DNA from 2 places in the Vibrio cidicii genome. Region 1 is predicted to be linked to the other one. Evidence: predicted binding sites of a transcription regulator. Region 1 holds the regulator's gene; the other holds the start of a gene.
What was found. Region 1 encodes MetJ, which represses methionine synthesis genes. Its sites were predicted from a motif close to TTAGACNTNTANANGTCTAA; they were not measured.

Region 1 (6,478 bases):
GCGATTATGAATATTTCTCAAGTTCATAATGAGCATAGTTCAAGTAGAAATAACAAGGGGCCGATTGGCCCCTTGGATAAGATGTGTACCGATAGCCACGACGCTTTAAAGCACGCTATCCTCTTTAAAACAGGCCCGCTAGACGATTGAGATCCGACTGAATCGCCCCCGCCGTCACTTCTCGCCCGGCACCCGGCCCACGAATCACCAATGGGTTGTCTCGATACCACTTACTTTCGATGGCAAAAATGTTGTCACACGGCAGCAAATTGGCTAACGCATGCTCACGCGACAGTGCTTCAACACTCACCCGCGCCTTGCCGTTTTTCTCCAAACGCGCCACGTATCTCAACACCTGATCTTGGCGCTGCGCTTTGGCCAGACGCTCTTGCAAACGTTCACTGAGCAGATGCGCTTTATCAAAAAACTCATCCAGCGTGAGATCGCTCAATTCTGCTGGCACCAAGGATTCCACTTTAACGTTCTCCGGTTCAATCTCCAGCCCCGATTCACGCGCTAAAATCACCAGCTTGCGCATCACATCCGAGCCATCGAGATCGCTGCGCGGATCGGGCTCGGTCAGCCCCTGCTGCCAAGCGAGATCGACCAGTTCCGCAAACGGCACGCTGCCGTCAAACTGCTGGAACAACCAAGAAAGTGTGCCGGAGAAGATCCCTGAGAGCGCAACAATTTCGTCACCGCTCTCACGCAAATCGCGCACGGTATGGTTGATTGGCAACCCAGCGCCCACCGTGGCGTTGTACAGCCAATGGCGACCAATTTTGGCAAACGCATCTTGCACTTGATAGTAATACTCGCTGCTGGCTGAGCCAGCGATCTTGTTGGCCGAAATCAGGTGTAGCCCTTGGTTAGCAATCTCAAGATATTTCGTCGCCAACTCCGCGCTGGCGGTCACATCCAGCACCACCGCTTCGTCATAACCTTGCAAAGCGCCCAAACGCAGTAACCAGCTATCGCCATCGTGCGCGATCGAGTCGTCATCAAAATGGGCGTGCACGCTTGCGGCATCCAAGCCTTGCTCATTGAACAGATACGTTTGGCTATCCACCACGGCTACCAGCTCAAAGTTCATGCCGTGGCGTTTTTCCAGCTCGCTCTTTTGCTGGGCAAACAGCGCTAGCCAACTCGAACCAATATTACCTTTGCCGCACAAGGCAATGGCCACCCGTTTTTGCGCTTGAAAAAGCTGGCTATGAATGCCTTTGACCAGCACAGGCAGATTAACCCGTCGCAGTACAGCCACCAGACTGAGGCCAGAATCCGCCTCGGAGACGAACTCCACTGGCGAGTGTTTCAATTGCTGATAGAAGCCAAAGCAGTGGCTGGCATTTTTCGCTACGCCCGCGCCCACCGCCGCCACCAGCGAAAAGCCTTCTTTAAGTTTAATTTCCGCTTCCACCGCTAACTCTTGCAGGTAGGCCAAAGCGCCACTGGCGATTTCGGCGGTATAGGCCAAACGCAGGCGATGTTGATCTTTTTGCCACTCAAAGGCCAACGGTTCCAGTTGCGCCCGCTTCAAAGCACGTAGCACCTCTTGCTGTACGCGGTCGTCGTCATGGCCTCGGGCAAAAGTGAGCTGCACCAGTAGCACCTCATCAAGCGAGGTGATGATTTTCGCCCCGCGCCCAGAGGCGAGCACGCGTTCAATGCGCGTCGAGCCCGATTCCGCATCGTAGCTACAACGTAAATCGAGCTCAGTGGCACTTTGCGCCACCGGTTGAAGGGTGCGGCTATGCAGCACCGGCGCGGCAAGACGAGCCAGCTCGCTCGCTTCATCCAAACGCAGCAGCGGCAGCAGGCACGCGTCCGACACGATGCGCGGGTCGGCGCTGTACACGCCCGCCACATCACTCCAAATCGTCACGCGTGACACTTCCGCCAACGCGCCAATGATGGTCGCCGAGTAGTCGGAACCATTGCGACCAAGCAGCACGGTATCGCCTGCGCCATTTTGCGCCATAAAACCGGTGATGATCACTCGGCGCTTGGCGTGCTGCGCCAGCACCTCTTTCAGTAGCGGATAGGAACGCGCGCGATCCACCTCCGGCTGAGTGCCGCTTTCGGCGCGCAAAAATGCACGCGCATCTTGTGCCACCGCTGGTAGATTGGTCTGGTTAAGCAGCGCAGCCAGCAAACGCGCTGACCACACTTCACCGTGGCCAAGTACCGCCGCTCTCTGCGTTTGAGAGAGCGGCGCCGCCAACTCCGCCAAGGTACTGAACTCATCATTCAGTTGGGCAAGTAGTTGGCCTTGCGCCTCGCCACTGAGCAGCGATTCAACCAAACCAAGCTGGTAGTGACGTAACGATTGCAGCGCGTCATGGGCCAAACGGCCATCCCGCTCCAACCCATCAAGAAACTCAATCAAGCGGTTAGTGGTTTTGCCCGCCGCAGAGACAACCACCAAATCATTCTCACTGGAATACTCTTTGAGAATATTGGCGACGCGGCGATAACATTCGGGGTCGGCGAGGCTGCTGCCACCAAACTTGTGCAACTGACGTACAACAGACATTTATTACGCTCCCTTCACTTGTTCAAAGGCTTGTTTGAGGTCGGCAATCAAATCGTGCGCATCTTCCAGTCCGACCGACAGACGCAGCAATTGCTGGGAGACCCCCGCCTCAGCCAGCGCCGCTTCGCCCATTGCTCGGTGCGTCATGGACGCGGGATGGCAGATCAAACTCTCCACCCCACCGAGCGACTCGGCCAAAGAGAACAGCTCCAGCGCTTGCACAAACTGCTTCAACTGTTCAAACGAGCCGGCAAATTCAAAACTGAGCATCGAGCCAAACCCCGATTGCTGCTTTTTAGCAATCTCATGCCCCGGATGTTGCGGCAGGCTCGGATGGTAAATCGTCCCCACCAGCGCTTCGCTTTGTAAAAAGGCTAAAATTTGCTGTGAGCTCTCTTCGTGCACGCGCATGCGCGCCCCTAGCGTGCGAATGCCGCGCAGCGTCATGTAGCTGTCAAACGGCGTACCAGTTGCGCCCAAACAGTTGCCCCACCACGCTAGCTCCTCGGCATGTTGCGCAGTTTTGGTCACCACCACACCGCCAATCACATCAGAATGGCCATTAATGTATTTGGTGGTGGAGTGAATCACGAAATCCGCGCCCAGCTCTAACGGCTTTTGATAAACCGGAGTAAGGAAGGTGTTGTCGACCGCCACCAGCGCGCCAACGCGATGCGCCTTTTCACACACGGCCGCAATGTCGACCACGCGCACCAACGGGTTGGAGGGGGTTTCAATCAGCAGCAGTTTGGGCTTGAGCGCCAAGGCTGCCTCCAGCGCCGCTGGGTCGGATTGATCCACAAAGCGCACCTTGAAATCACCTTTGTTAGCGCGGGTATTGAACAAGCGATACGTACCGCCGTAGCAGTCGTGCGGAGCGACAATCAGATCGTTTGGCGACAAAAACGCAGAGACCCACAAGTTAAGCGCCGACGTGCCACAGTTGGTCACCACCGCCCCTTGGCCCGACTCCAACTCATACAGCGCCTGCTCCAGCAAGCCACGGTTGGGGTTGCCCGAACGGGTATAGTCGTACTTAGGCACTTCGCCAAAGGCTGGAAAGCCGTAGTTGGTCGAAAGGTAAATGGGGGGAACGACAGCACGGAACTGACTGTCTGACTCAATACCAGTTCGAACGGCGATGGTAGCGGGCTTGCGAGTGCTCATAGTGTTTCCTTTCTCCAAAGATGCATTCTGATCAGGAATGGGCTACTGTTGTTTCAGCGTCATCCATTCCTTTTATCCGCCACTTTAACCAGCAAAATTTAAGACGTCAACACTTCTAGACGTCCATATGTCTTTGCTTATGGCGGTAAATCCAGCTACAATCTGCGCCTATTATTTTATTAACCAACAATAACGACTAAAGGTGCGCAATGGCCGACTGGAATGGCGACTACATAAGTCCATACGCAGAGCATGGGAAAAAGAGCGAACAGGTAAAAAAGATCACTGTATCTATCCCATTAAAAGTGCTGAAAGTGCTGACCGATGAACGAACTCGTCGTCAAATTAATAACCTGCGCCACGCAACCAATAGTGAACTGCTGTGCGAAGCCTTCCTGCATGCGTACACAGGCCAGCCATTGCCGACCGATGAAGATCTGCGTAAAGACCGACCAGATGACATTCCAACTGAAGCGAAAGCGCTGATGACGGCGATGGGCATCGAGTTCGAAGCCTACGACGACTAAGGATTGGCTGGTCAGTTCGGGGGAAGAGGCTGACTGCCAAGCCAAAAATAGAAATAAAAAGAATAGCAATAAAAACGGGACGCCTTGGCGTCCCGTTTTTCTGACTGGTTAAAAGTCACGTTTGGCTTATTGCGCCATGTAGTTCTCTGGCATCGCGATGCGCGCTACACCAGAATCGACCGCCGCTTGTGCGACTGCTTTCGCTACGCGCGGTAGCAGACGTGGGTCCATCGGTTTTGGAATGATGTAGTGCGGACCGAACTCTAAGCTGTCGACGCCCGCCGCTTTCAACACTTCCGCAGGAACCGGTTCTTTCGCCAATTGACGAATCGCATCCACCGCCGCCAGTTTCATCTCATCGTTGATTTCGCTGGCGCGAACATCCAATGCACCGCGGAAAATAAACGGGAAGCACAACACGTTGTTCACTTGGTTTGGATAGTCACTGCGGCCCGTTCCCATGATCAAATCGTCACGCACTTGGTGTGCCAGTTCTGGCTTGATCTCGGGGTCTGGGTTTGAACAAGCAAACACCACTGGCTTATCAGCCATCAGTTTCAGCGCTTCTGCAGGCATTAGGTTTGGACCTGACACCCCCAAGAAGAGATCCGCGCCAGAAATCACATCTTCCAGCGTGCGTTTGTCGGTGTTATTGGCAAACAGCTGCTTGTATTCGTTGAGATCATCACGACGGGTATGGATCACGCCTTTGCGATCCAGCATGTAGATCTTCTCACGCATCGCGCCGCATTTGATCAACAGTTCCATACACGCCACCGCCGCCGCGCCCGCGCCCAAACACACAATCACACATTCGTTGAGTTTTTTGCCTTGCAGCTCGATCGCATTGAGCATGCCCGCCGCCGTCACAATCGCGGTGCCGTGCTGGTCATCATGGAAAACCGGCACATCACAACGCTCAATCAGGCGTTTCTCGATCTCAAAACAGTCTGGCGCTTTGATGTCTTCAAGGTTGATGCCACCAAAGGTGTCGGCGATGTTGGCAACGGTATCGACAAACTCATCGATGGTGCGGTGTTTTACTTCGATATCGATCGAGTCTAATCCTGCAAAGCGTTTGAACAGTAACGCTTTCCCTTCCATGACTGGCTTAGACGCCAGCGGACCTAGGTTGCCCAGACCAAGAATTGCGGTGCCGTTAGAGATCACTGCCACCATGTTCCCTTTAGCCGTGTACTTGTAGACGTTTTCCGGGTTTTGCGCGATTTCACGCACTGGCTCAGCCACGCCTGGGCTGTAAGCAAGCGCCAAATCTTTGGCCGTTTCGGCTGATTTAGTCAGCGCAATGGCGATTTTTCCCGGAGTTGGGTAGGCATGGTAATCCAGCGCTTGCTGGCGGAGATCTTCTTCAGGAGTCAATGCTTGGCGATTGTCATCGGACATAGGTCGTTATTCTCTTTATATGTTTTGTGGGATAGGGGGAGTGTTCCAAAATGACCTAAAACTCTGCGTTTTTAGATAATTTGGAGATAAATTCTAAATGATATAAGTCAATCTTCCTAGCCAAGAATGCGAAGCATATCTACAAAATGACCAAGAAAGGTTAAGGTAAGACCAGCGAAGGTGCCCCAACCAAGCGCTCCTAATTTAACCACCATGACCAAGAGGCCATGGTGGCCTTTCTTAACCTCGCTCAATGGGCGAGAGTGTTGGTTTTATTAATCATTCTCGTCCCCGCTTCCCCCTGTGGCGCCAGTTGGATCGACTTGTGGGTAGCTAAAAGTAAAGTTCATTTGGGAGTTTGTCACAACAAACTGCACCCCTTGCTTCTTGAGCTTCTCACGACTCTCCTCACTGAGCTGCACGTTGAGCATAGCCTCCAACTCAACCGTACCTTGATTGAAACGCTGATCCAACTCAGCGCGCGTAACCGCCGCGAAATCGAGTGTTCCCTTGGCGACCTTTTGCCCTGCAGGCAAAGTGATTTGTTGTGGAATGGTCAGATAAGGCATGGTGGTTAAATCACTTGCCATGAGCTCCACATCAAACACGAGCTCAAAGTCGAGTGGATCGCTGATGCTAAACTCGATACCTTCTGCCCATTGCTGTGCAATAAAATCACCTTGGCTATTGGGGTCCATTTTGACATTCCTTTGCATCGGAATAGTGATGCTCATTAGATCATCATTGCCAATCACTAGCGTTTGGCTGAATGTATAACTTTTCCCGGGCTGGCAGGCTTGTGCGTCGTAACACCCCGGAAGATCGTAGCGAACCCGACTTCCTT
Region 2 (6,478 bases), 1.4 Mb from region 1:
CCACTGCGCCCTGCTTCACGTTCATAAATCGCCTCTTGCGGGAAGTCGGCGTGTGCCTGTTTAGAGCACACTCCCTCCCGATGAGGGAAGGAGATCCATTTATGCATCGCTCAATACTCCACGGCGGATTTGGTCTTCTTCAATCGATTCAAACAGCGCTTTGAAGTTGCCTTCGCCAAAACCTTCGTTGCCTTTACGTTGAATGATCTCGAAGAAAACAGGACCGATAACAGTTTGGGTAAATATTTGCAGCAAGATGCCATCTTTGGTCGGCGCACCGTCAATCAAAATGCGCAGCTCACGCAGTTTGTCGACGTCTTCTTTGTGACCAACCACGCGATCATTGACCTTCTCATAGTAAGTGTCTGGAGTGGGCATAAAGTCCATACCGCGATCACGCAGGGTTTTGACCGTGTCGTAAATATCGTCTGTGGTCAAGGCGATGTGCTGAATGCCTTCACCGTTATATTCGCGAATAAATTCTTCGATTTGCGATTTATCGTCAGAGGACTCATTGATTGGAATACGGATCTTGCCACAAGGCGCGGTCATCGCACGGCTGACAAGGCCCGTGAGTTTGCCTTCGATGTCGAAATAGCGGATTTCACGGAAATTGCCAATGCGCTCATAAAAGCCCGCCCAAGTATCCATGTTGCCGCGTTTTACGTTATGGGTCAGGTGGTCAATCTCGTACAAGCCTACGTCTGCTTTCGCCAAACGCTCATCTGCATCATCATAAAATCGGAAGTCGACGTCATAAATGCTCTGTTTGCCATAACGGTCAACAAAATAGAGCAAGCTGCCGCCAATGCCGTACACCGCCGGAATGCTTAACTCCATCGGGCCGATCTCGGTTTGATATCTTTGTGCGCCGTTGGCGAGGGCGTGTTCAAGCGCGTGGTTGGCGTCTTTGACACGAAAGGCCATGCCGCACACCGACGGGCCGTGAATACGAGCGAACTCTTCGGCTTGGCTATGAGGTTGGGCATTGACCACGAAGTTGATGTCACCTTGACGATACAGCCATGCTTGCTTAGAGCGATGTTTTGCTACTTCAGCAAAACCAAGGGAAGCAAACAATCCTTTCAACTGTTCAATGCCCTCATTATTGGCTGCTGTATATTCCACAAACTCGAATCCGTCTGTGCCCAGAGGGTTGATCGCGTCTACCATGACTTTCTCCTTGTACTATTCGTTTGTTTTTTAACACTCCGTTAACTTGAATCAGACGCACAAGAATTGGAATAGACAGGCAACTTTCTCCGCTCGGCCACCCAAACCGCAAAATATGTAAATTTATTGTTACAGCAAAAATTAGAACAAATACTTCGCCGCAGTCTTTTCATCAAACATTAGATTTCAACCAGTTAGCTTGTCATGTTTCCTGTACACCACCACGTCAAATGTAAATACCTTGTTATAACGATCAGCTTGCAAGAGAGAAGTCGAGGTGTGAGGCGAACGTTTGTCAGTAATGGGTTAAATAACCTTGCCACACGTGGTGTTCCCCTTGCTTAGGGTCTAGTATGCGTTGAAATCAATCAGGAAGAAGTGGTATGAAACGAAGTAAAGAAGAGACACAAGAGACGATCAACACCATCTTAGACACTGCCTTTCGTCAATTACTGAGTGGTGGGTTTGAACGCATGTCTTACACCAGTTTGAGTGAAGAATCCGGAATTTCACGTACGGGAATTTGTCATCACTTTGGTAAGAAAACTAAGATTCCGTTGCAACTCAAAGACCGTTTACTGCAACATTTACTGGAATACCTTGATTTCTCTGCCGATATCAAGCTGTTTCGCGCCAGTTGGGTCAGTGCAATCCAACAGCAAGAATTCCGTGATATCTGGCGAGTCGCTTATCAACTACAAATCAATGAGCAAGTCAGCGACATCATCACGCTGTTCAATCAAGCGCTGCAAGAGAAATGTGAGGTGAACTTTGGCCATAATTGCCAGCAAGAGATCGTAAGTTTAATGGGGTATACCTTGTTACGTCTTCACTCTCTTAAGTAATGTACGCCTTTGTTCACTGCTGTGTTGACGCCAATACCTGTACAACAAACCACACGTTGCTGATTTTCCCTGTCGACATCACAAAAAAAATAGGATAGGTTTAGATGTATAGACGTCCAAAACCATAAGCTTAGGGAGAAAGCTGTGCCTATTCGTATTCCAGATCAATTACCCGCCGCTGATGTATTGCGAAATGAAAATATCTTCGTGATGAGTGAAACGCGTGCGGCCAGTCAGGAAATTCGTCCTCTGCGTGTGTTGATCCTCAATTTGATGCCAAAAAAAATTGAGACTGAAACCCAGTTCCTTCGCCTGCTGTCTAACAGCCCGTTGCAAGTGAATGTTGAACTGCTGCGCATTGATGACCGCCCGAGTAAAAATACCCCAACGGAGCATTTGGATAATTTCTATCGCCAGTTTGAGATGGTTAAAAACCGTAACTTCGACGGCCTGATCATCACTGGCGCGCCGCTCGGCCTGGTGCAATTTGAAGATGTGATCTATTGGGAACATCTACAGACCATCATGGAGTGGGCAAAATCTCATGTCACTTCCACTTTGTATGTGTGTTGGGCGGCCCAAGCGGGCCTCAAGCTACTCTATGACCTGCCGAAACGCACCCGCAAAGAGAAACTTTCGGGCGTGTATCAACACAAAATTCATCATCCTTACCATGCGATTTTGCGAGGTTTCGATGATACCTTTTTAGCGCCGCATTCACGCTACGCCGATTTCTCGCCCGAATATTTGGCCGAGCACACCAATCTCGACATTCTCGCCACCTCAGACACAGCTGGCGTCTATCTGGCCAGCACCAAAGACAAGCGCAATGTGTTTGTGACCGGTCATCCAGAATATGATCTGCACACCTTACACAATGAGTATGTACGCGATATCGCGGAAGGGCTGGAGCCGGCGATTCCGGTCAACTACTACCCGAATGACAATCCGGATAATGCGCCGATCGCCAGTTGGCGCAGCCACGGTCATTTACTCTTTTCTAACTGGCTCAACTACTGCGTTTACCAGCAAACCCCATTCGATCTAGACCATTTCAGTGAAGACGCCTTCACCAAAGACGAATAGCCGAAGCTTCTGCTTCTCTCTTCTCAGGCCACCGCAAGGTGGCCTTTTTGCCGAATATGCAAAGTGACTCGCATCTTAATCGCAGCTTGATAGGCATGGCGGTCAGAGGAATTATCATCGTGGTAACTTTTGCATCGCACGAAGAAAATTCATGATGAATCAGATGTTTCGCTTCATTCCACTGCTGAGTTTTGCCCTGCTGACGGGTTGCGTCACCATCACTGAAGGGCAAGTCGCCAACAATGCCGACCCGATTGATATGGCTGAATCTCGCATTGCTTTAGGGCTTGGTTATCTCGACAATGGCGCGATGGTCAAAGCCTACGACAACTTACAACAGGCGCTAAACCACGCACCGGATTACTACCGCGCTCAGCTCTCCATGGCGCACTACTACGAGCTGGTCGGCGAAAATGGCAAAGCGCAAGATCTCTATCGAAAAGCGGCCCGCCAGCACCCCAAAAACGGCAATGTACTCAACAACTACGGCACTTTTTTATGCAAACAGGGCGACTACGCGCAAGCAGACAAACTGTTCAACCAAGCGATTGCGCAGCCCTACTATTATTTGATCCCAGCCAGTTATGAAAACGCGGCATTTTGCGCCTTAAAAGCGGGTTTTAAAGCCAAAGCGCAAACCTATTTCACCCGAGCAATCGATTACGATCCGCACCGCCCCAAATCCATCCTCAACCTCGCTAAGCTGGAAATCGAGGCAGGCAACTACACGCAAGCTCGCCTGCGTTTGATTCGCTTTCATCAAAGCTACGGCTTACAGTCGCCCTCACTGCAGCTGCTGATTGAGCTAGAACAAAAGGCGGGGAACCAAGCGTTGGTGAAAAGATATCAGCAGGAGTTAGAAAAGTTGACGGCCAAGCAGAGCTTCAGCGCCATTTAATGCAAAACCGCCTGAGATTCACTCAGGCGGCTTAAACTAACGTCTTGATGTGGAATTGCGGATTTTATACCTGTCTTTGCGGTGCGTATCGCGCAGTTTTCGTACCTGATTCTTGCGTTTTATCGTGCGGTACTCACGATAGATAATTCGAATAAACGCCACCAATCCAACCAAAAGCAGGACAGTAAAAACGCTCAGGAAGCTTTCACACAGCCAATCTGGCTGACAGGGTAGATAAATTTCAAAATCCATCGCATGCCCTCCTGTTACGCAACCTATTCGTTTTCGCTGGTCAATGACGCAAAGCCAAACACTGACGTCACTTCAACTTAACCCACTCTCCTCGCTGTTGCCGATCCATATACGACCAAGCGACAAAACGACTCACTTTTTGCCCTTGGCTCATCTCGACGACACGAATACTGCGTACACCTAATTTTTCCAACTGTTTACGTAGAGGTCTCACATTGTCATTTTTTGAGACTAGCGTACTGAACCACAATACTTGGCTGGCAAATCCTTGGCTTTCATTGGCCATGCGGCGTAAAAAGGAGGATTCTCCACCATCGCACCACAATTCAGAATTTTGACCTCCGAAGTTAAGTATAGGGTTGTTTTGCGACAATTTTTGTGAGCCCGCTTTTGCCTTGACACCTTTTTTCAATCGGTTAGCAGAGAGGTTGTTCAGTTTACGCTGTGAGCCCATCGCCGCTTCTTGCGCCGAAGCGTGAAACGGTGGATTGCAGGTGGTGACATCGTAACGTTCACCCGGCGCAATCACACCGCGAAAGATGGATTGCGGATTATCTTGCTGCTTAACAATGAACTGACCCGTCAACATCGGATTAGATTTGGCAATCAGCTGTGCCGACTGCACGGACTTCGGATCAATGTCGCTGCCGGTGTAGTGCCAACCATACTCGTGAATGCCAATGATCGGATAGATGGCGTTCGCGCCGACACCGATATCCAGCGCATTGACTTTGCCGTGCGGATAGTCACCAGCCCCATGTTCACTTTCTAGCAGTTCAGCCAAACGGTGGATGTAGTCAGCGCGTCCGGGGATGGGCGGGCATAAATAACCGGGCGGAATATCCCAGTGTTGGATCTGGTAATAGGCGCACAGCAGCGCTTTATTGAGCATTTTCACCGCGCTGGCATCAGCAAAGTTGATGCTCTGCTCCCCTTTGGGATTGTGCAGCACAAAAGGAGCCAACGCAGGTAAGGCGGCGGTCAACGTTTTGAAATCGTATCGCCCGCGATGTTGGTTGCGCTGATGCAACCCCGCGCGGCTGACTTTAGCAAAATCGACACTGGCCGATGAGGGTATCTGCTTCTCTGCGGGCTGACTCTGGGCTCTAACTGTTTGGCGCTTGTTGGTCATGACTGTTTTTTTTCCTGAGCTTTGAGATCGAGATAAATCATAAAGAGACGAGCATCGAGCTCCAGTTGATGATAGTTCGGTTCCATGTGGCAACAGAGCGCGTAGAACGCCTTATCGTGTTCTTTCTCTTTGATGTGGGCCAACTCATGCACCACCAACATACGCAGTAACGGCTCGGGCGCGTCTTTAAAAACACTGGCAATGCGGATCTCATTTTTCGACTTTAGCTTGCCGCCGTGGTTACGCGAAATCACACTGTGTAGCCCGAGCGCATTGTTGATCAGATGGATCTTCGCGTCGTAAACCACCTTGCTGATCGGTCCGGTTTTCTTCATGAACTGGTTTTTTATCGCCATCGCGTAATCAAACAGCGCTTTTTCACTGCGAATATCGTGACGCGTTGGGTAACGCTGATCAAACCAGCCGATTAAGCGGCCCGTGTCGATAAGTTTGCTCACTGGCTCAACAATGTGGGCGGGATATCCCTGAATATAACGAAGTGACGGATGCAAGATTGCTCTACCCTTGGTTTCTCGTGCCACTGAAACGTAGCGCTAAACAAAGCGCGCTAGTTTACCCGACTCGACGCCTTGATTCATCGCATTTCTCATTGGCTCTTTTCCCGTCGCGATTAATTGGCTACACTTGCGCCCCTTTTTCCTTGCATCGGTAGCAAAACATGAAACGAATTGTCCTCTACATCAAAGACAAGTGCCCTCACTGTAAAGACGCACAGCGCTATCTCGATAGCAAAGGCATCCAGTACCGTTTGTGTAATGCCAAAATGCAGCGCGGCAGAAAAGAGCTCGACGCGATTGGTGCGCGCTCGGTTCCGGTGCTGAAAATCGGTGATCGTCTGATGATTGGCTGGAACCCAAGCAACTTTGAGCGCATGTATAAAAGCTAAACGTACTGCTTGATAAATTCGATAAAAGTGCGATCCGCCACCGACAAATAGCCGCCGCGGCGCCACGCGAGCGCCAAGTTGAGCGTCACTGGCGGGTCAAAAGGGACTCCTTTGATGCCACTTTCATGTTCGGTAACCAGTTCCAGCAATGCTGTGATGGCAAACTCCCGTTTGACGATTTTTAA

Region 2: the regulator MetJ is predicted to act here: its motif matches at 2,119-2,138, upstream of metA (homoserine O-acetyltransferase MetA).

The regions. Positions count from the first base shown of each region.
Region 1 is NZ_CP035921.1:1,380,849-1,387,326, forward strand. It holds gene EWA64_RS07290 (bifunctional aspartate kinase/homoserine dehydrogenase II) at 125-2,536, opposite strand; gene EWA64_RS07295 (O-succinylhomoserine (thiol)-lyase) at 2,540-3,703, opposite strand; gene metJ (met regulon transcriptional regulator MetJ) at 3,913-4,230, shown strand; gene EWA64_RS07305 (malic enzyme-like NAD(P)-binding protein) at 4,357-5,634, opposite strand; gene EWA64_RS07310 (Calx-beta domain-containing protein) at 5,910-6,478, opposite strand, start outside.
Region 2 is NZ_CP035921.1:3,169,348-3,175,825, reverse strand. It holds gene EWA64_RS15460 (homogentisate 1,2-dioxygenase) at 1-107, opposite strand, end outside; gene hppD (4-hydroxyphenylpyruvate dioxygenase) at 100-1,173, opposite strand; gene EWA64_RS15450 (TetR family transcriptional regulator) at 1,557-2,018, shown strand; gene metA (homoserine O-acetyltransferase MetA) at 2,163-3,104, shown strand; gene pilW (type IV pilus biogenesis/stability protein PilW) at 3,256-4,002, shown strand; gene EWA64_RS15435 (hypothetical protein) at 4,039-4,254, opposite strand; gene rlmF (23S rRNA (adenine(1618)-N(6))-methyltransferase RlmF) at 4,322-5,386, opposite strand; gene EWA64_RS15425 (M48 metallopeptidase family protein) at 5,383-5,898, opposite strand; gene EWA64_RS15420 (glutaredoxin family protein) at 6,066-6,293, shown strand; gene EWA64_RS15415 (LysR family transcriptional regulator) at 6,290-6,478, opposite strand, start outside.